3 regions of the Halobacillus sp. K22 genome follow, and region 3 is predicted to be linked to each of the others. Evidence: riboswitches for the same ligand, from Rfam matches in the RefSeq annotation. Region 3 holds a riboswitch; each other region holds the start of a gene.
The links. A riboswitch is a leader RNA that binds a small molecule or an ion and turns the genes downstream of it on or off. The one in region 3 is predicted to bind S-adenosylmethionine.
Positions count from the first base shown of each region.

Region 1 (7,396 bases), on a different contig from region 3:
GCCACAATTCAGGCAATCCCACGTTCGAACAGCGAGATTCTTCACCTCACCGTTTTGGTATCCACAATAGGAACACAGTTGCGAACTCGCAAAAATTTTCGATACGGGTATCAATTGTTTTCCGTACCATTCTGCTTTGTATTCGAGCATAGTAGTGAACATCGACCAACTCGCATCACTAATCGATTTGGATAGTTTTCGGTTTTTGAGCATATTGGAAATTTGGAGATTTTCTACCCCGATTACATCGTGGTTTTTGATGATTTCGGTAGAAATCTTATGCAGATAATCTTTGCGAGAGTTCGTAATCTTTTCGTGGAGTCTGGCTACTTTAATCCGTTGCTTATGCCAATTCGAAGATCCCTTTTCCCTTCGGGAAAGGATACGTTGAGCTTTTGCTAGTTTCTTTTCGGTCTTACGTAGGTATCGTGGGTTTTCATAGGTGGGGCCATTCGAGAGAACAGCGAAGTCTTTCAATCCGAGATCAATACCAACAGAGGAGTTGGTTTTAGGAAGTCTCTCGACTTTTGTATCAATAAGAATAGAAACAAAATGTTTACCTGAAGGATTCCGACTAACAGTTGCGCTTAAAATACGCCCTTCTACTTCACGACTCTTAGCAAACAGCACCCAGCCTACCTTTGGTAGCTTCACTTTATTACCGACGATTCGGATATTACCTTTGTTGTATTGAGCGGTATAAGATTGCTTTCTATTCTTTTTAGACTTGAACTTCGGTCTATTGTTAAGTTTCTTAAAAAAACGATCGAAAGAAGCTGCAAGATTCCTCAACGAATTTTGCAGAGCTGTACTATCAACTTCTTTTAACCATTGGAAATCTTGTTTGATTTGTGTAAGTTGTTTATTGCATTTTGCATAAGACAAACCTTTACCAGAACGTTTGTAGGCATTGTTCCACTCGGCGAGGAAATGATTAAACACAAAACGTGAACATCCGATGGATTTAGCAATTAACGTTGTTTGTTCTTTACTAGGATAAATGCGAAATTTATAAGCTTTGTGCGTCACCATTTCCACCTCCATATAGGAACATATGTTCTCGTTTTAGTATAGCATATAGCCTTAAGAATAGAAAACGAAAACCTTCGCCTGACGACGGCATTTATCTCCCCCTTACCACCGGTCTTCGACACAGTGCTTGAAGAGGGAGGCTTCTGCCGATAAATGCTAAAAAAGGGGTGACTGAGATGGAAAAGAAGCATATGTTCCAAAACATAACCCACAAAAAGATGGACTTTGATCAAGTATTTAATCATATTCTGACCTTTATGAATAAGGAACCGCTCGGAAACTACCGCTTAATGCTTGGTACTGATTCTCAAATCCACCCTTCTCACACCATTTTTATTACTGGAATCGTCATTCAGCGTGTAGGAAAAGGAGCCTGGGCTTGTTTCTGCAAGGAGCTTATTAGACGTAAAATGACTACGCTGCATGAACGCATCTCTTATGAAACATCACTTACCGAACGAGTCGCTGCTTTGTTTACAGAAGAAAAGAAAACGGAAATGATTGATATTATTCTGCCTCATATTTATAAAGGCGCTACGTTTACCATGGAAGGGCATATCGACATTGGTTCAGGAGAGCGGAACCGGACAAGAGTGTATGTAAATGAAATGGTAGCGCGGATTGAATCACTCGGAATCGAACCAAAAATTAAGCCAGATTCGATTGTAGCCAGCAGTTACGCTAACAAATACACAAAATAACCCGCTACTCACTTTATAAGGCTCTGCTAAATCTCCGAGTTACTTATTAGAGATAAGCTCCCCTTACTGGAAGACTCAGTTTCGAGATAAATGGGGACCGTTACTCTATTTGGAAGAGGGCTGGTGGGGAAATAACTCGCTTTCCTATGGGGGAACGGTGAGCTTCCTCGCTCGTTTCACTCCCTGCGGGATCTCACCTAGTTCTTTCTCCCATGGGAGTCTCGCCATTTCCCCACCAACCCAGCCATTTCTTGTGAACGGACCCTGCTATAGGAGATAGAAGCCATGCCACATCTGCTTCCAATGCTTATATAACAGGGTTTCTATAGCTAAACACACGTAAAGACCAGTGTGAATCATAGATGATCCTTGTTCATTGGAAGGCGTTTATGCAGACAATTTTGAGCTCTCAATGATCGCAAAGGGGCGGAAGGGAACGGCGAAGACTCCTGCGGGATGAACATGATCGGTGAGATCCCGGAAGGCGAAGCCTGAGGAAGCTCACCACATGCCCGCGGAAAGCGAGTCGTTCCCTGGAGCCCCTTTCTCTACAAAATATCTCGAAACTGAGTCTTCAACTATACGGCCCTTTAGTGTAATAACTTGCTTATGTAAAATCAACGATGCCTTTTCATAAGATTTAAAAAAGCACAATCTCGACTCAACTGAGATTGTGCTTTTTGATTATACTCGCACTTTCTTTAATTGCTCCAGTACTTCTGAAGGCTCTGCGCGATCTTTGTAATCTTCTTTCGTATATTCATAAACAATCGTTCCGTCCTGATCAATCACATAAGTTGCAGAAACAGGAAGTGTCCACGTTTCATCACCGTTATGCTCGTCTACTCTCAGTCCTTTATCCTTGTACACTTCAACAAGGTAATCCGGCAGCTGATAAACGAGATTATACTGATTGGCTGTTTCATTTCCGACATCACTTACGACATGGAACTGTAGATCATTTTTCTCGGTCGTGGATAAAGAATGATCAGGTGATTCCGGACTGATAGCAATTAATTCGCCACCGTTTTCGTGAATATCACCCAGGATTTCCTGATAAGACCGGAGTTCCATATTGCAATAAGGACACCAGCCTCCCCGGTAAAACGTCAGAATAACAGGTCCTTGTTCCAGCTGTTTGTATAATTCTATAGAATTTCCCTTCGCATCAGGAAGGTTGAAGTTGGGAGCTTTTTCGCCTTCAGCGAGACCCTTCCCGTCAGAAGACTGCTCCAATTCTTGAATGGCCTGCTTCATTTTCTTTTGCACATCTTCAGGAGCCGTCGCTTTGAATTTTTCAATGTATTCGTTGTAGCGCTCTTTCATTTCTGTCTTCACAAGAAAAAACTCCTTTATGGTTTGATTCACGTCGATTATAACCTAGTTGTTTACTTGGTTAAAGGGATTTGCTCAGTTCCCCTTGTTAAAAATAAAGCTATACATACAGCAAGTCCTCCTGCGGTCAGCTTTCCAGTTATCACTGGAACGATCATATCTTTTTCAACTCCTGCTACAAAAGCAAAGTGGCTGCCCAGCACAAAAGCACCGCTTACGGCAAAAGCTGAATTAACAACTTTCCCGCGGCGATCCATGTGTTTCATCATAGCAAGCATCGGTAAGTGATGGGCAAGAGAAGCGAGCAGGCCGGTCATAGCTGAAGCATTTAAACCGATCTTATTGCTCAACCGATTCCATAACTTTTCTCCTTTTTGATTCAAAAAAGCAATCAAAGGATAAGCACCGGCAAGGGTAACTGTAATTCTACCTACAATAGAGACTCCTTCAGAAAGAGGAGCCAATCCTGAGATAAGGGTGAATTCGGTGAGCGTTTCAATCGTAATGGCGACAAGTCCCGTAATAATTAGGATTTCAACCCCTTTTCCAAACCAGGCAAATACACGTATCGCCCCATTTGTGAACAGCCATAAACCCACTCCGATAAAGACGGAGAGAAACAGCGCCGGCATTAGATTCTGCAGCATCCACAACCATTCATATCCTGCGATCGCACCTCCTGCCAGGCAGCCCACAGGGATTGTTACAATTCCGATTAAAATTCCTTTTGCGAAGTAAGGCCGGTCTTCTTTTTGAATGATGGTAAGGGCGACCGGTATAGTGAAGACGAGGGTCGGTCCCATCATGGTTCCTAAAAATGCCCAGGAAAATACAGCCGCTTCATCTGTTAAGGCTAAAGCTTCTGAGAGGGAATAGGCTCCCATATCAATCGCTAAAATCATAGAAGCAAACATGGAGGGATCAGCGCCCATATCTCTAAAGACTGGACTAATGACAGGTGCAGTGATCTCTGATAAGACGGGGGCGAGCGAAATGATCCCTACCATGGATAGGGCTAGCGGCCCCATCATCATAAAGGCATCATAGAAATGCTTCCCTAACGATAATCGCTGATTAAGTACATAGTAATCCAAAGCCCCTGCCACCATAAAAATACACATGATGATTACTATCGATTCATTGATCCATAGCAAATCTGCTCCCCCCTTCATGAAATCTTCCTCTTACTCTCTCTTTTCGTTCCGTTCACTGTTTTCCCTTCCAAGTCCCGCGCCTAACTTTTCGTTCATAAAAAAACACTCAGAGTAAACACTCTGAGCGCCTGCTAAGGAAAGATTTATTTAGCCGATTCCGCATGCTACCGAACCATTTTTCTGTAAATACTTCTGGTGATGCTCTTCCGCTTCATAGAAAGTGGTGGACTGAACGACCTCAGTAACGATCGGACGCTTGAATGTACCTTTTTCATCCCACTCTTTAATCTTTTCTTCTGCAATATACTTTTGACTGGCATCGTTGTAAAAAATCGCAGAGCGGTATTGGTGACCGATATCGGCACCCTGACGGTTTTTAGACGTTGGATCATGGGTTTCAAAAAAGATATTTACGAGTTCAGAATAAGTAATTACAGTCGGGTCGTATTCTACTTTCACCGCTTCAGCGTGACCCGTTTTCCCCGTTTTAACCTGTTCATAGGAAGGATTATCCAAGTCCCCGCCAATATAACCTACACGTGTGGATGTGATGCCTTCAAACTTTTCAAAGAATGCTTCTACTCCCCAGAAACACCCTGCTCCAAAAATTGCCTTTGCCATTTCTCATCTGTCCTTTCCTTTTAACGCAACTTCTATCGAGAGCCTTTACGGGTATATGACAACGAAAAGACCCCTTTTCTTATCCAAGAAAAGGGGTCGTATAATAGTCCGTACGATCCTCTCATCTCTTAGGATGTCACCATCCTACAGGAATTGGCACCGTTCTCGTCAATCCTTAGATTGATTCGATGGTTGCCGGGCATCAAAGGGCCAGTCCCTCCGCCTCTCTGGATAAGAAGTTTCCGTTATTTATTTTTAAGTTATTTCATATCTTACAATGTTTTAGCAGTGAAGTAAAGGATGAAGCTTGAATTTTTTTGGAAAAAACATATTCAGCTCTCGTTTTGTTATCCTATTCAGATTCCCTTTAAAAAATGCCCGTCTATTTTTAAGGTTTTTCTCATTCGACAAACCCTTATTTGCCGCGATCTCCTGAAGTGCTGACTTCTTCAAACGGCTGGACGATGACAAAGCCATCACCATTGAATTCCATTTGGATCGATTCTCCACTTCCCCGGCCAATGATGGTTTTAAAACTGATATCTGTTCGAAATTCTGGCTGCAGATGCCCCGACCAGGCTACCGTCGCATTCGGATCAGTGATCACTGGCTGCCCTGGACGCACCATGATCGTGAGCGGTTCGTAGTGAGAAGTGATCGCTACTTTTCCTCTTCCCTGCAGTTTGACGTTGAACAGCCCGCCAGACATCATTCCAGCCACTTTTTTCATCAGTTGAATATCCCAATCCACGCCTGGCTCAAAGGCTAGAAGATCATTGCCGTTTACGGTGATTTCTTCATTATCCAGTTCTAGAATGGTAATTTTTTTACCTTGATCGGCTAAATAAAGGCTGCCGCGTCCGGTAGCTTTCATAAGGGAACTACCCTCCCCGCTCATCGCTTTCTTCATAAAGCGGCCTACGCCGTGCTCAAGAAACCCTTCTCTTTCGAACTTGATTTGCCCGTTGTAGGAGATCATAGAGCCCGCTTTCGCCCATACCTGATCCGTTAAGTTTACTTCCAGAATCCGCGGTGTTTCCAACTCAAAGTATTCATTTTCGGCATCGTCCTGCTTTGTTTCTCTTATAAATTGTTCAATGGAGTATTTGCTCATTCTTTCCTCTCCCTTTTTAATCAAAATTGATTCCTATGCAGGATATTCGCTCTACTCCTATGGTACTCCTTCTTCACCCAGGGGAATTTTGCTGGACTGAGGATTAAAGAGAGTCTGGAAGCTATGAGTTCTTGTACTACCTTAAATCTCTGTCGATTATTACAGATACGTTCCCGTTTGTGGAAGACTCAGTTTCGAGATATCTAGTGAGAGAATTAGGTCCTGCGGGGAACGAACTCGCTTTCCGGCCCTGCACGACGCAGGGTCGTTCGACGTTGCCACACGACGTAGCGTTCTTAGTCGAACCTCTTCTGTGCTGAGCCTCCTCAGGCTTCGACTTCCGGGGTCTCAACGATCATGTTTACCCCACAGGAGTCTCCCCGTTCCCCTCCGGACCTGGCCAAATCAGAAACTCGAAACTTGTTCGTTTTTCATCCGCTTGAGAAGTAAAAACCACATGGGCGTATATACTTTTTTTCATGTTGGAACTATGCGAGATAGCCTGTTATATAAGCATTTCAGTCAGGGTAATGAGGAAAGGATACTCTCTTTAGAATGGTGTCGTTTGCCCTAATAAAGTTGGATTGGCGGGGAAATGTGGAATCACCCTGAAAGACACGACCAACATAAGCTGACCATCAAAAAGATTGCGGTTTTTCAATCCGTTGATGAGCGGCTTATGTCTCGAGTGTCTAGGTGATGGAACAAGAGGTGTTATTTCCCCACCAGCCCCCTCCCTTATATCGTAAAGGATCCCAATTTATCTCGGTCCAGAGCCTTACACAATCCGGCCCTTTTGTTTATTAATTCGTTTTGGTCAACCTAAGAATAAGGCGCCGTAGATGAGAGATCCAAGGATTACAAAGGCAGGATGCAGCTTTACTTTTTCCAGTAGTAAGAAGCTCGCAACGATAAGGATCGCCGTTTGCAGGAAACCTGTTGATTCATAGGAATTCCAGAAAAACTGATAGGCCATAATCCCAAGAAGCACGGCAATTGCCGGGCGGATTAAGTTAGTCATCCGCTTGACCCTAGGAGAATCCTTGAATTTATATAGGAAACTCAATAGGACAATCATTAAAATAAGCGATGGAGCAACTGTGGCAAAGACACCGACCACTGCCCCCAGGACACCCGCCTGCTGATAGCCGATAAAACCAGCCATTTTCGTTGCAATCGGCCCTGGCAGCGCATTCGCCATAGCAAGCATTTCGCTGAACTCCGTCACACTCATCCATTCAAATCGCCCCACAACCTCATTTTCTACCAGAGGGATGGAAGCAGGACCTCCACCATAACCGACTATTCCAGGTATAAAAAAAGCAACAAATAGTTTCCATAAGATCATGACGACTGCTCCTGACTTTTTAAATTAGACTTATCTTTAACAGGCTTAAGTAAAGCGTACATTAATAGCGCAAAGATAAGCAGGCCAGGGT
Region 1 covers NZ_JBQQCN010000034.1:27,437-34,832, forward strand. The annotation lists gene tnpB (IS200/IS605 family element RNA-guided endonuclease TnpB) at 1-1,032, opposite strand, end outside; gene ACTWPM_RS18705 (ribonuclease H-like YkuK family protein) at 1,209-1,733, shown strand; gene ACTWPM_RS18710 (peroxiredoxin-like family protein) at 2,418-3,071, opposite strand; gene eutH (ethanolamine utilization protein EutH) at 3,122-4,240, opposite strand; gene msrA (peptide-methionine (S)-S-oxide reductase MsrA) at 4,370-4,843, opposite strand; SAM riboswitch class I at 4,962-5,081, opposite strand; gene ACTWPM_RS18725 (AIM24 family protein) at 5,259-5,957, opposite strand; gene ACTWPM_RS18730 (chromate transporter) at 6,775-7,305, opposite strand; gene ACTWPM_RS18735 (chromate transporter) at 7,302-7,396, opposite strand, start outside.
Region 1: another riboswitch for S-adenosylmethionine. It lies ahead of msrA (peptide-methionine (S)-S-oxide reductase MsrA); the one in region 3 lies ahead of ACTWPM_RS13035 (methionine ABC transporter ATP-binding protein).

Region 2 (7,396 bases), on a different contig from region 3:
CAAAAAACTGCAGCTGATCCATGTACGTTTCCCATGTATTTTCCTCAAGGGAGTACTCCGGCTGAGATCCCGAAGCATTATTAACGACAATATCCACATTCTCTCCATATGATTCCTGAACCGCACGGAGAAGTTCATCCACGGAATCCTCATCGGTTACATCTGCCTGCACAGCGATGGCTACTCCGTCTTTCTTTCTGATCTCTTCCACGGTTTCATTAGCCGGGTCCGGGTTTCTCCCATAGTTCACCACCACCCGCGCTCCTTCAGCAGCAAGCTGTTTACTGATGACTTTTCCAAGTCCTCTTGATCCACCTGTAACTAGTGCTATTTTTCCTTCTAATTTCATTAGCCTCATCCTTTCTCCTGTTCCCTTCCCTTTTGTTTAGGCAGTCATTCTTAAAATTTCTAATAGGATGGATGTAACATCTCAGACATATTTGTAAAAAAACCAAGGTATTAAAACCCCTGTCAACCATCTGACGCAGCTAATTTATACTACTAAATGATAAAAATTCCAGAAAGACATTTATTTTACTATTTTCATAGTAGTACTTAAATTTCCCCAAAATTAAAGATCTATCTGCTTTCACCGAAGCGATAATTTTCCCTAAGAGATGTTCATAGTTAAGCTCGCCTCTTTCTTGCTAAAAAAATCCAATATTATTACAAAAACCAGATGATAGGATGTAATTGTTCCAAAAACATAACTTTCAAGGAGGAATTCGAGTATGAAAGGCAAATCATTGATTCTATCAGGAGCTCTTGCACTATCACTACTAGCTTCTCCAGCTACTTCTCTCGCATCTTCAGGAGACACCGAGTCTCATAAATTCCAGCAAGGAAATGTTCATATAGAATATGTGGTGAACTGGGTTCAACAAAATGAAGAAGCTTTAAAGAGTCAAAATATCCAACAAGTAGATATTCAGTCTCTTCTGGAGCAATTCCAAACTCAGGCTCAGCCTGAAGAGACACCTGAACAGCCAGAAGCCCCAGTTCAGGAAGAACCTGTGAAGGAAGAACCAGCAGAACCTGCTCAGCAAGCACCTGAAGCTCAGCCTGAACAGCAGGAGCAGCCGTCCGAACAGGCCGTTCCTCAAGAAAATACCACAGATCAAGCCGACCAATCTGAAGTCTCAGATTTTGAACAGCAAGTCGTCGAACTGACCAACCAGGAACGTGCGAAGCAGGGACTAGAACCTCTCGAACTTGATACAGAGTTAAGTGCTGTCGCGGGAGACAAGTCTCTTGATATGCAGAAAAATGACTACTTTTCCCATACAAGCCCAACCTACGGATCTCCGTTTGATATGTTAAAAGAATATGGCATCGACTACCGTACGGCTGGTGAAAATATCGCTATGGGCCATACTTCTCCTGAGCAAGTAGTCCAGGGCTGGATGAATAGTGAAGGTCACCGTAAAAACATCATGAATCCGAACTTCACACACATCGGGGTCGGTTATGTAGAAGACGGAAACTACTGGACACAAATGTTCATTGGTAAATAAATAGATCTACGCATATTAGCCATCGGGATTACAGATCCCGGTGGCTTTTTCTTATAGCGGGTGCGTACCCGTAGCCCCACTCTATTGCGTCATGAACCTACCTTATTGCGCCGCCCCCTACCTGCAATTAGGTGTGCTGACACGGAAAGCGAGTCTTTAACAACCTCTTTAGTACCAGCCCTCTCTGGGTAAAAACAACTGCAATATCTAGCACATTCATTTGTAAAAATATAGAATAAAGCGATTGACTATACATACGTACCCAGGGTATATTTTATCTGTATCTATTAAAAGTTTTTTTCTTGAAGGGAGAAAAATATGAAACGTACAACATTCGCTTTAGGGAGTCTCATCTTTGCCTCAGTTCTATTGTTAGGTGCTTGCAGCAATGCTGAGCAGACCAATGATTCGCCAAAAAGCACGGAAAGTGCTTCTTCAGAATCCACTCACGATGAACATGCAGGCATGGACCATTCCGGTTCGGGTGAACTGCCTGAAGGTTTGCACAAAGCGGAAAACCCAGCCTATCCTCCAGGGAGTAAGGCTGAGATTAACGCTGAGCATATGCCTGGAATGAATGGAGCAGAAGCAACGATAACAGGAGCCTATCAAACCACCGCTTACAGCGTATCTTATACATCCTCTACCACTGGTGACAAAGTGGAGAATCATAAATGGATCATTCATGAAGAAGTAAAAGATCCCTCCAAGAAAAAGTTAGATCCAGGTTCAGAAGTAACCGTGAATGCAGACCATAGTGACGGAATGAGTGGAGCTAAAGCCCAAGTGGAATCTGCCGAAGAAACAACGGTTTATATGGTGGACTATACAGACACGGACAGCGGACAAGAAGTGACCAATCATAAGTGGGTTACAGAAGCCGAATTATCTGCTAAATAGAAATTACAGCCCCCCGTCAATCGGGGGTTTCTTAATGACTATTTTACACTTATATAAAACTATATCCTCTCTCTTCCTACGCGCGTTCACAATATCTTAACAAATGCCCTGACCCTTGTTCTATCCACTTTCATGACTTTTTTTCTTTTTTATATTTGGAAAACACAGAAAATTACCTTGCAAATAGACTGAATATTACGTAAAATCAATCATAATTTATAATAATAAACTATAAGGAAGTGAGCGTAATGCAAACTCAATCGGTGAGTACTTTATATAACGTATGCCCTCTTTGTCATGGAACTGGAAAGTATAAGGAATATGATGATGGTAAAGCCAATTTAATTGTTGATCATTACCAGCGTGTTAACTATGCGAATGAGACACTTGCCTGGAAGATGGCCGTCGAAGAAACCAGTTACATGAAGAAATGCGCGAAGTGTCATGGAAAAGGGAACGTCCTGAACAAAGAAGGCGAACAAATGTTTAAGCAGCTTCAGCAATATGCATAAAATCATTTCCCCCCTGTCTTTAGGTGGACTGGGGGGTTAAATGATCTTTTTCAAACAAAGTATCAGTTTTAGAAAAATTATTTTTTTCTGAAAACTCTCTTGATTCTTGAATTGTTTTCCTGTATTGTAAATCGCAAGCGAAATGATAACCGCCTAATTTTTGAAAGAAATTTTTAGTAATTTTTAATATCATTCTTGATTTAAGCATACCTTTCATGTAAAGTGTTCAACAGTTGCTTTTCCAAAAATTACATAATAATAAAACTTATCCAGAGAGGTGTAGGGACTGGCCCTTTGATACCTCAGCAACCAGCCATTGGCACGGTGCTAAATCCAGAAGGTAGTAGTTATACCTTGAAGATAAGGAGACTCTTTATACATAAAGGACCTTCTTCTTCAAGGAGGTCCTTTTTTATATCCATTTTTTTACGAAGGAGATGATCACCATGGCACGGAACAGGATTGAAACGATACTAGCCCAGCTAGGAAATAACAGTGATGAAGAAACAGGGGCTGTGAATCCGCCCATCTATTTATCGACCGCTTATCAGCATAAATCACTCGGGGTATCCACCGGATATGATTATACCCGCACGAAAAACCCGACACGCCATCTTCTCGAAGAAGGCATGGCCCAGCTTGAAAACGGCGATCAAGCCTTCGCCTGCAGTTCAGGAATGGCAGCTATTCAGTTGATCCTCTCCCTGTTCCGTGCAAACGAAGAATTGATCGTCGCGGAAGATATCTACGGCGGGACATACCGGTTACTCGAACACTATGCAGATGCTTATCAAATTCATTCGACCTACTCCGATTTCACGGATGTCGAGAGTGTCATTACTGAGAAAACAAAAGCTATCTTTCTTGAAACGCCGACTAATCCGCTGTTGCAGGAAGTGGATATAGAAGAAGTTTCAAAGATTGCTAAGAAACACAACCTCCTGCTCATTGTCGATAACACATTCTTAACGCCTTATCTTCAGCAGCCGCTGGATTTAGGAGCGGACATTGTGATCCACAGCGCTACCAAATATATTGGCGGGCACAACGATGTATTAGCCGGTGTGGTCGTCGCCAAAGGAGAAGAGATTTGTGAGAAGCTCGCTTTCTTCCAAAATTCATCAGGTGCTGTCCTCTCCCCTTTTGACTGTTGGCTCTTAATACGTGGATTAAAGACCCTGCCGCTTCGTTTCGATAAACAGCAGGCGAATGCGAAGGCCATTGTTGAGTTTCTAAGAAACGATCCGGGCATTAGAGAAGTCTTTTATCCTGGAAAAGGAGGAATGATCTCTTTCCGAGTTGAGGATCCTTCCAGTATCTCTGAATTTCTTGAGAATTTGTCGGTCATCTCTTTTGCCGAAAGTCTCGGAGGAGTGGAAAGCTTCATTACGTACCCGGCAACGCAGACCCATGCGGATATTCCAAAAGAAGAACGGGAAGAACGCGGAATCTGCGACCGGCTGCTTCGCTTCTCCGTAGGTACAGAACATGAAGAAGATCTGATTGAAGATTTGAAGCAGGCTCTCTCTGCTATTCAAAAGGAGGAAATACAATGAGGCCAGAAAACGATCAGTTGGAAACTCGTTTCATCCATGGTTCTGCGAATAATCGAAGTCATCAAGAACCGGCTACAGGTGCTGTGAACGTCCCGATTTACTTATCGTCCACTTTCCATCAGGAAAGCTTCGATACGATGGGCCCCTATGATTACAGCCGGTCCGGCAATCCAACGAGACAGGTGCTTGAAGATACGATCGCTAACTTGGAAGGCGGCGCGCGCGGCCTCGCCTTTTCCTCAGGAATGGCAGCTATCTCCTCTGCCTTTATGCTGCTTTCCGCCGGGGACCATGTACTTGTTTCCAAAGATGTCTATGGCGGCACATTCCGGTTAATTACCGAAATGCTCGGTAAATACAATATCGATCACACTTTCGTTAATATGACTGACCTTAACGAAACGAGCCGAGCAATCCAGTCCAATACAAAAGTCATTTATGTAGAGACCCCTTCAAACCCTTGCTTAAATATTACAGATATTGAAGGAGTGGCAAAGCTTGCTAAAGCCCATGGCTGTTTAACCTTCGTGGATAACACATTCATGACACCGCTCTATCAGAACCCGCTTGAGCTAGGCGCCGATATTGTCCTGCATAGTGCCACCAAGTTTTTATCCGGGCACAGCGATATCATTGCAGGGCTCGCCGTTACTAAAAATGAAGAACTTGGAGAGAGACTCGCTTTTATTCAAAACTCCTTCGGTTCCATTCTTGGCGCTCAGGATTCCTACCAGCTGATCCAGGGGATCAAGACACTCGGGGCCCGGTTGAAGCAATCGTCGGATTCGGCATTGAAGATCGTCTCTCACCTGCAAGATCACTCACTTGTGGAAGAGGTTTACTATCCAGGTCTTTCCCACCACGCCGGTCATCCGATCCACCGGAGACAATCTACCGGAGCAGGGGCCTTACTTTCTTTCCGGCTGCCGGATAAAGAAGCGGCCAAAGCGTTTGTGGAGCAGATCCGCCTCCCTGTCTTTGCTGTGAGCCTGGGTGCTGTGGAATCGATTCTATCCTATCCGGCCACCATGTCCCATGCGGCAATGCCGGAAAAAGAACGAGCGAAACGAGGCATTACCGATGGTCTGCTCAGGCTTTCTGTTGGTCTTGAGCACCCTGGTGATTTAATTGAAGACATTGAACAAGCTTTACAGGCAGCTGCCCGAACCAGACAGAAAGTCAGCGTGTCCCTGTAAAAAGGGCATTAGCTTTCAAATAAAACTACTATTACAAAATGGAAAGGTTGTTGAATGAAATGAAACGATCATTAGAACAGAGATTACAGGATGGACCCGTTATTTGTGGAGAAGGATACCTATTTGAACTGGAGCGTCGCGGCTATTTACAGGCCGGTTCCTTTGTACCCGAAGTAGCCCTTGATAACCCACAGGCACTAAAGCAAACGTATCGTGACTATATGCTCGCAGGCTCCGACGTCGTCTTAGCCTTTACTTATAACGGGCACCGCGAAAAGATGAGAATCATCGGCAAAGAAGAGTTACTTGAGCCACTTAACCGCCAGGCCATCCGTCTAGCCAAAGAGGTTGCGCAGGAGCACCCGGAGGAAGAAGCACTCGTAGCCGGGAACATTTCTAACACGAACTTGTTCAACCCGGATGATCCTGAAGCTGTTGAAAAAACAAGAAGCATGTTTGCAGAAATGATCGGCTGGTGTAAAGAAGAAGGCGTGGACTTTGTGAACGGGGAAACCTTCTATTATTATGAGGAAGCACTGATTGCCCTTGAAGAAATCCAAAAACAAGGTCTTCCTGCCGTCATCACATTCGGACTGATGGGCGAAAATATCCTAAGGGACGGCTATGAGGTAGAAGAAGCCTGCCGTTTGTTAAAAGAAAAAGGTGCTCTTGTTGTGGGAATGAACTGCTTCCGCGGGCCGGCGACTATGCAGCCATTCGTTGAGAAAATCCGTAATACAGTGGAAGGCTATGTAGGCGCCCTTCCGATTCCTTACCGGACAACGGAGGAACACCCTACCTTCTTCAACCTGCCGGACGGAGGCTGTGCTTGTACACTTCCGACAGAAACAACGTTCCCAACGTCACTCGATCCGCTTTACACGAATCGTTATGAGCTTGCTGAGTGGGCCAAAGAGGCACACAGCATTGGCGTAAATTATCTGGGACTCTGCTGCGGAGCTTCTCCGGCTATGCTTCGTGAAGTAGCAGAAACCGTTGGCCGTACAGCTGTAAACTCCACGTATTCACCGGATATGGAAAAACACTTCCTATTCGGCAGTGACGATACGCTGCAGGATCACATCACTTCTTATAAGACGAAAGCATAAATAAAAACCGCCTGTCCGGCAATTCGGACAGGCGGTTATATGACTAAATTTATTTTTTGTATGGAATATCGTTCTCTTCACACCATTCCATGGCAAGGGTCCGGTATTGCTCATCTTTGTATTCATACCATTGATCACGAACCCCGTAGGTCACAATTTGATCTTTAAATCTCCGGAAAGCTCCCTTTCCACGGATCGCTTTTGATAAATCGTTACGAGCCTGATCACCTTGAAGCGAGTTGATGAACGCTTCCATCATCTGATACTCGTCTACATCGGAACAATCCGGCACTTGGATATAGCGAGTCTCATTTTCTAAGATATGTTGAGCTAAATGACGTTCTTCCTGTTGCCACTCTAACAAATGGTCGAAGTCTTCTTCCTCTTCTACATCTACTATCGCTTCATCACTTACGTGTAGAATTTTTCCATCGATCTTATCTACCAGCGCTAAGTCACCTTCTACTTGCTCCTCAATAGCATCGGCAACTTCTCGTATGTCTACTTGATTCATAACCTTCCCCCATCTATGCTTGCGGATTTTCTGCTGAATCTTTAGATGGATCTTCCAAATCCTCCAGCACGGACTCACCAAACAGACTGCTCACG
Region 2 covers NZ_JBQQCN010000025.1:28,451-35,846, forward strand. The annotation lists gene ACTWPM_RS16185 (SDR family NAD(P)-dependent oxidoreductase) at 1-349, opposite strand, end outside; gene ACTWPM_RS16190 (CAP domain-containing protein) at 732-1,514, shown strand; gene ACTWPM_RS16195 (YdhK family protein) at 1,833-2,414, shown strand; gene ACTWPM_RS16200 (hypothetical protein) at 2,663-2,926, shown strand; SAM riboswitch class I at 3,189-3,293, shown strand; gene ACTWPM_RS16205 (methionine biosynthesis PLP-dependent protein) at 3,373-4,482, shown strand; gene metC (cystathionine beta-lyase) at 4,479-5,678, shown strand; gene ACTWPM_RS16215 (homocysteine S-methyltransferase family protein) at 5,738-6,787, shown strand; gene ACTWPM_RS16220 (UPF0158 family protein) at 6,837-7,301, opposite strand; gene ACTWPM_RS16225 (YkvA family protein) at 7,315-7,396, opposite strand, start outside.
Region 2: another riboswitch for S-adenosylmethionine. It lies ahead of ACTWPM_RS16205 (methionine biosynthesis PLP-dependent protein); the one in region 3 lies ahead of ACTWPM_RS13035 (methionine ABC transporter ATP-binding protein).

Region 3 (7,396 bases):
TTCCAGCTGTAATAAGTCCATCCTCTTTAAAAGCAGGCTTCAATTGAGAAAGAGAAGCGGTAGAGGTACCTAGTCTTGGCCCCTGATCTACGCTTACTTTTACGGACTCTCCATGCTCATTCGATCCCTCCACGGACATCGTTTCTCTATTAAAGCGTCCTTCTTTAATTGCATGCAGGGCTCTTTCATGACTGGAAGCAGCATAAGCATCCAGTTCCTCCTTTGATATTTCCCACTTTTCTGCAATTCGTTCAGCAGACAAACCTTGATTGATCATGTCATACTTCTCTGTAAGCTGTTCACTGTACTTGCTACCCTGCATGTTGGAAAACATAGGTACACGTGACATACTCTCTACTCCCCCGGCAATAACTACATCCATATCTCCGCATGCAATGGCCTGGGAAGCAAAATGGACGGCCTGCTGACTCGACCCGCACTGGCGATCTACGGTTACTCCAGGCACCTCCAATGGAAAGCCTGCCGTCAGCGCGGCAATCCTTGCGATATCCCCCGCCTGCTCACCTACCTGCGATACACAGCCGGCAATGACATCCTCTACTTCTTTAGGGTCCAACTGACTACGTTCGATTAGTTCCTGAAGCACTAAAGCAAAGAGTTCATCAGGTCTTTGACCGCTTAATAATCCATTTCTTTTTCCAACCGGGGTACGAACCGCTTCGATTATAACTACTTCTTTCATACATCCTGCCTCCTAAACGAGTCCCATTTTTTTAGCAATGATCGACTTCATTACTTCATTCGTGCCTGCATAAATAGCAGTGACTGGTGCATCACGGAACCTTCTTGCTATCTCATACTCTTCCATATATCCATAGCCTCCGTGCAGATGCATACATTCAAGTGCCACTTTTTTCACAAGTTCGGTCGTCCACCACTTAGCCATGGAAACCTGCTTCACCACATCTTCTTCCTCTATATGAGCTTCTATCGTTCGATCGAGAAAGGTACGGCCTATTTCGACTTCTGTCTGCAGTTCAGCCAGCTTGAATTGAGTATTTTGAAAGGAAGCGATCGACTGTCCGAATGCCTTCCGTTCTTTTACATAATTGATTGTTATTTCAAGCATTCGCTCACAAGCAGCAATGGCTCCGATTCCAACAATTAGACGTTCCTGCTGAAGCTGATTCATTAAATAATAGAAGCCTTCCCCTTCTTTTCCTAACAGGTTGGTGACCGGTACTTTAGCATCCTCAAAAATAAGTTCGGATGTATCCTGGCTGTGCAGCCCCACTTTTTCGAGCTGCTTTCCCCTTGTAAATCCCGGTGTTTCTTTCTCTACCACAATCAGACTGATTCCTTTATGTGCTGGAGAAGCTTTCGGGTCCGTCTTGCAAACCACCAGGACTAAATCTGCATAAGTACCATTGGTAATAAACGTCTTTTCGCCATTTAATATATAGTGGTCCCCTGCCTTCTGAGCCGATGTCTTTACCGCTGCCAAGTCTGAACCAGCGCCTGGCTCGGTCATAGCAATGGCTGTCACACATTCTCCTGTTGTACATTTCGGAAGCCACCTTTTCTTTTGGTCCTCTGTCCCATAGGCAGATAAATAGGGAACCACGATGTCGTTATGCAGCCCAATACCAATTAACCCTGTCCCCACTTTTTCCAGTTCTTCATTGATAATAACGGAGTAGCCAAAGTCAGCACCGAAACCGCCATATTCTTCTGCGAGCCACGGACATAGATATCCTTGTTCACCAAGTTTTTTCCAAAAAGATCGTGGAATAGCTTTTTGTTTTTCCCACTCCTTAAAGTAAAGATAAGCTTCTTTATAGAGAAATTGGCGCAGCGACTTTCGCAAAATATCATGCTCTTCTTTTATGTAACCTGCTTTCATCATAACCTCCTGCTCATTTACTTCTTTGAGTAAATAATTTTCTAATAGATTGATTCTCGCTGCTTATGTTCAATTCCTCCATTATTGGGAAAACGGTTACAAAAAGACGTATAATTGAATAATGTGACATGTTTTTACACTATGGTCCCAGACCGTGAAAACGTTAGGTAGAGGAATCGCGCGCATTCGTCCGCAGCAAACTGTTTTGATACTCATCCACGGAGCATAAAAAAACAGCTTGCAGAAAACCTCTGGGTTTCTCTGCAAGCTGAATGATCTATCTGTATGAACTTGATTCCTTATGAATTTAATATTTTCTCAATTGCCTGAGCTACTCCATCTTCAGCATTTGTTCCTGTGACGAACTCCGCTTCTTGTTTAACTTCATCCTGTGCGTTCCCCATCGCGACACCAACACCTGATTCACGGATCATCGCTATGTCATTCATGCTGTCTCCGACTGCCATAACGTTTTCCATTTTCAGATCAAGCCATTCACAAACTTTCAGTAAAGCCGCAGCTTTCGTAACACCTGTGGGGTTCACTTCAATATTCGTTGGACTGGAATTTGTAATCTCAAGGTCCTGGTTGCCATTCAATTCCTGCAGAATAGCTTCTCTAATCTCATCATCTTCGATATCAAAGCCGAACTTGAGCCAGTTATACTCTTCAATTTCGCTATCAAATGGCTCCTGAGAGTTAAAAATCCCCTGAACCGTAGATGACCAGAAATATAATCCATGTTTTTCTTTAAGTTCCCACAAACGACTGACATGGTGAGGCTCAAGCAGTGTCTGGTCCACCAGTTCAAAGTCCTGATTATAAATCTCCCCGCCATTGATCGTTACAATATAAGATGACCTGCCGAGCTGCTCCGCTATATCACGGCAACGCGACAGCGACCTTCCTGTACTTAAAAGGACATGAATTCCCTGATCCTTTGCTTTTTGGACGGCTTTAATATTCGCGTCTGATACCGTCCCCTGCGGATTTACAAGGGTCCCATCTACGTCTAGTGCAATTAATTTAATATCTGTCATTGTATTCACGTCCTCTCTTCTACTTTCTCTATTCTAATACAAGGACAGACTTTCATACAACGAAATGACTAAACCGTGTCGGCTGGTTGTTTCAATTGATTAATTTTTACGCTCTTTTTTGCTTACCAGCCTATTTTTTCAAGTGGTACAAACGTAGGAATCAAGGAGTCATTGTAAACTTCACGAATGTGCTGCGCTACGTCTTCTTCCTGATAAAGATCCACAATCGTTTGATATACTTCTTTGTCCGTTTCATCTGCACGTGCTGCAATAATGTTGATATAAGGCTGTGCTGTATCATCTTCAATAAAGATGGCATCGTCTACAGGAACAAACCCGGCTTCGACGGCTACTCCGTTGTTAATGATAGAGGCAGCAACATCCGGAAGTACGCGAGGAGTCTGGGCAGCAACGATCGGTTCAAATTTTAAATTCTTAGGGTTTTCCTGAACCTTGTCCAGGTTCCCATTTCCATCAAAATCCTCAGACAGTCCAATCAGTCCTGCTTTTTCAAGAAGTAATAAAGCCCGACCCATATTGGTGGCCTCTTTTGGTATAGCAATGGTGCTTCCTTCTTGGATGTTTTCTACATCCTCATATTTTTCAGAGTATATTCCCATGGGAGCGATTAATGTGGTCCCAATTGGCGCCAGGTCCAGATCATGTTCTTTTATAAAGGAGTCAAAATAAGAGACTGTTTGAAACGCGTTTAAATCAATATCTCCATCAGCCAGTGCCATATTAGGACGTACATAATCCGAAAACTCGACTAACTCAATCTCAATATTCTCTTTGGCTGCTTTTTCTTTTATTTTTTCCCAGATCGGCACGCCAGACCCGTTCAGTCCAACTTTAACCACCTTTTTCTCTTCTGATCCTTCACTTGATTCTGCTCCGCTGCTTTCACTGGAACACCCCGCTAATACGGTTCCAATGGCAGCTACTAAACTTAATAAAATAAATAATTTTTTCATGATGAGACCTCCTATTGTCTGCGAATTTTTTTAGATACAAAATTTCCTACTGTTTGAGTGATCTGCACAATGACGACGAGAAGAAGTACGGTCGCAATCATGATATCCGTCTCAAAACGCTGATAACCATAAGAAATAGCCAAGTCACCAAGACCACCGCCGCCTACAAATCCGGCCATTGCCGAAGCACCTACAAGGCCAATCGTGGCAATGGTCAGGTTTAATACAATGGAACTCAACGCTTCCGGTAAATATACGCGCGCGATAATCTGCCAGGGTGACGCTCCCATCGCCTCCGCTGCTTCAATAACTCCTGACTTCACTTCAAGCAGACTGCTCTCTACCAGCCGCGCAATATAGGGCGCTGAAAATATGACAAGCGGCACAACTGCTGCGGCTGTACCAATAGATGAGCCTACAATAAATCTTGTAATTGGCAGGATAGCTACCAGTAAGATGATAAATGGAATCGACCTGAAGAAGTTAACTACTGAACTAAGCGCATTGAATATAGGTTTACTTTCAAGCAGTCCCCCGTCTCTTGTAACTACTAATGCAATGCCGAGAGGAAGACCGATTAATGTAGCTGCAAGCAGAGAGATCCCGACCATTAAGAGGGTCTGATTGGTAGCTTCCAGAATTCTCGGCCAAAAATCCATTAAGTTAACCTGCATGTGCTTCCACCTCCTGAACCGTTACGGAACGCTGAATTGAGTCGATCGCTCTCACAATTTCTTTATCTTCTCCCTGAAGTTCCACCACTAAATGTCCAAACGGAATGCCCTGAAGCTCTGTAATCTGTCCGAAAAGCACATTCACTTCCACCTCATAGGACTTCGATATTTGGGAAAGTACAGGCTGGCCCGCGCTTTCATCTACAAAGGTCACCCGGTAAATATGACGGCTTGCTCCCCGCTTTTCAATCCCCTCCAGGATGGATGCAGGAATTTCATTTTCCATCACCGTTCTTACAAAGTTTTTTGTAGTGGGATGTTCCGGCTGGGAAAACAAGTCAAATATGGATCCTTGTTCAATCACACGTCCGTGTTCCATGACTGCGATACGGTCGCACACTTCACGGACCACATTCATTTCGTGCGTAATCATAAGAATCGTGATGTTATATTCGTCTCGTACTCTGCGCAAAAGTTTAAGAATAGACTTGGTGGTTTCAGGATCAAGGGCAGATGTCGCTTCATCACATAGCAATATATCCGGTGAGGTGGCTAGAGCCCTTGCAATTCCCACCCTCTGCTTCTGTCCGCCGGATAGCTGGTCCGGGTACTGCCTGGCTTTATCTGACAAGCCTACGAACTCCAGAATTTCTTCTACACGTGCATCAATATCTTTTTTCGACACCCCTGATATCGCCAATGGAAATGCCACGTTATGACGTACCGTTTTAGACTCCAGCAAATTAAAGTGCTGAAAAATCATGCCAATTCGTTTCCGGACTTTTCGCAACTCAGGTTTAGATAGTTGGGTTAAATCTTTACCATCTACCAGGAGCCGGCCTTCCGAAGGATATTCCAGTAAATTAACTAAACGAACAAGCGTGCTTTTTCCTGCTCCGCTATAACCAATAACCTCGAAGATTTCTCCTTTATTCACTGTTAAATCAACTTGATCCACAGCTCGCAACTCATTTCCATTGTGTTCATAGATCTTTGAAACCCCTTCAAAATCAATCATGAACGGTCCCCCCTTTGTTTTTGGATTCTTCCAATTATCAGCTTTCTTATGTACTTCTGAGCGTTAAACATAAAAAGAGCCCCTCTTCTTAAAAGATAAGAAGAGGGGCTCTGGCCATACGTAATTTATGAGAACCGTCTCTTCTCATCTTTCACGTGCAAAAAGCACCTGCTGGAGTTGGCACAGTTTCTGATGACGCATCAGTCCCGCTGCCGAGGTTTCGTAGGGCCAGTCCCTCCACCTCTCTAGATAAGAAGATATTTATTCGTTTTTAAATTGGATGGTGATTATCTTATTATAGCTCATCAGCTTTGTCAATTTAATCTGCTAAACTTTTCGAAAAATTCCCCACTAAATCTCCTGCTAGTTATCATTAAATCTATTTATATACGATTATCTTCATACCTGAACGGGTATGCTGAAACCGAGAGCTTAAAAAGGAGGTTCAAACATGTTTCATTACACAGTAGAAACAGAAAAAGGAATCGAAGAGGCAGTAGAAAGTTTAGAAGCCAGCCTTAAAGAAGCCCAGTTCGGAGTATTATGGAATTTTGATATTAAAGACAAACTTAATGAAAAAGGATTAGAATTTGAGAAAGAATTTAAAGTATTGGAAGTATGTAACCCTAAGGAAGCTCAACGCATTCTTAATGAAAATACCCTTGCTGGTTATTTCTTACCGTGTAAAATGGTCGTTTACTCTGAAGGAGGCACGACGAAGATAGGTATGCCTAGACCAACTGCCCTCATTCAATTGGTAGAAGATGAACAAATCCAGAGACTCGCGGAAGACATTGAGAAACGATTAATCCACTGCATGGATCAAAGCGTATAACGTATAAGAGGAGGGATAATCATTGAATTATCCCTCCTCTTTATTTAGTGCTGTTAAATCTGGTTGTGATTTTCATAAGAAGCTTATTAAAGGATCGGACCGGATACTTGAAGAATCGAATTCGAGATATCTTGGGTCCGTTACGATATGAGCAGCGGGCTGGTGGGGAAATAACTCGTCTTGTTCCATCACCCAGACACTCGAGACATAAGCCGCTCATCAACGGATGGAAAAACCGCCATCCTTTTGATGGTCGGCTTATGCTGGTCGTGTCTTTCAGGGTGATTCCACATTTGAACACTTTCCTATGGGGGAACGGTGAGCTTCCTCGCTCGTTTTCACTCCATGTGGGATCTCACCTAGTTCCTTCTCCCATGGGAGTCTCGCCATTTCCCCACCAACCCTGCCGCGAGAGAATAACGGACCCTTCCAGAAGAGAGAATGCTCTCCTTCGAAATAGGTCCTAAATACTTCTATGACAAGCTTTTCCACAACGTTCTAGCATAATAATACACGCCTTATCCCATGCTTTTTTCTCACCAAGCAAACAGGGGGTTAAGTGGTTTCGAGTTTCTGATTCGGCTAGGTCCGTAGGGGGACGATGAAGACTCCTCGGTTAAAAGCGGAAGCACCTTGGGCAGCGGCGTATGGACTGGACTGAGCTGGCGGAGATAAAGAAAACACGAAGAGCGGAGCGATTCGATGTTGCCTTATCGTACAGAAGTGAGGGAAGTCTCACTAGACGCTAGGTGCTGGAGCTGGATAGCCTCTCCTTGTCGTTTATGCCTTGATGTAAGCTTAGGATTAATAAAAGTGTAAGAACGGGATGAACATGATCGGTAAGATCCCGGAAGGCGAAGCCTGAGGAAGCTTACCCCGGAAGAAGTTCGACTAAGAACGCCACGTCGTGTGGCAACGTCGAACGACCCTGCGTCGTGCAGGGCCGGAAAGCGAAATCGTCCCCCGCAGGACCTAATTCTCACTAGATATC
Region 3 covers NZ_JBQQCN010000017.1:37,852-45,247, reverse strand. The annotation lists gene ACTWPM_RS13060 (thiolase family protein) at 1-703, opposite strand, end outside; gene ACTWPM_RS13055 (acyl-CoA dehydrogenase family protein) at 716-1,864, opposite strand; gene ACTWPM_RS13050 (Cof-type HAD-IIB family hydrolase) at 2,164-2,904, opposite strand; gene ACTWPM_RS13045 (MetQ/NlpA family ABC transporter substrate-binding protein) at 3,027-3,878, opposite strand; gene ACTWPM_RS13040 (methionine ABC transporter permease) at 3,890-4,552, opposite strand; gene ACTWPM_RS13035 (methionine ABC transporter ATP-binding protein) at 4,542-5,570, opposite strand; SAM riboswitch class I at 5,712-5,826, opposite strand; gene ACTWPM_RS13030 (DUF302 domain-containing protein) at 6,022-6,405, shown strand.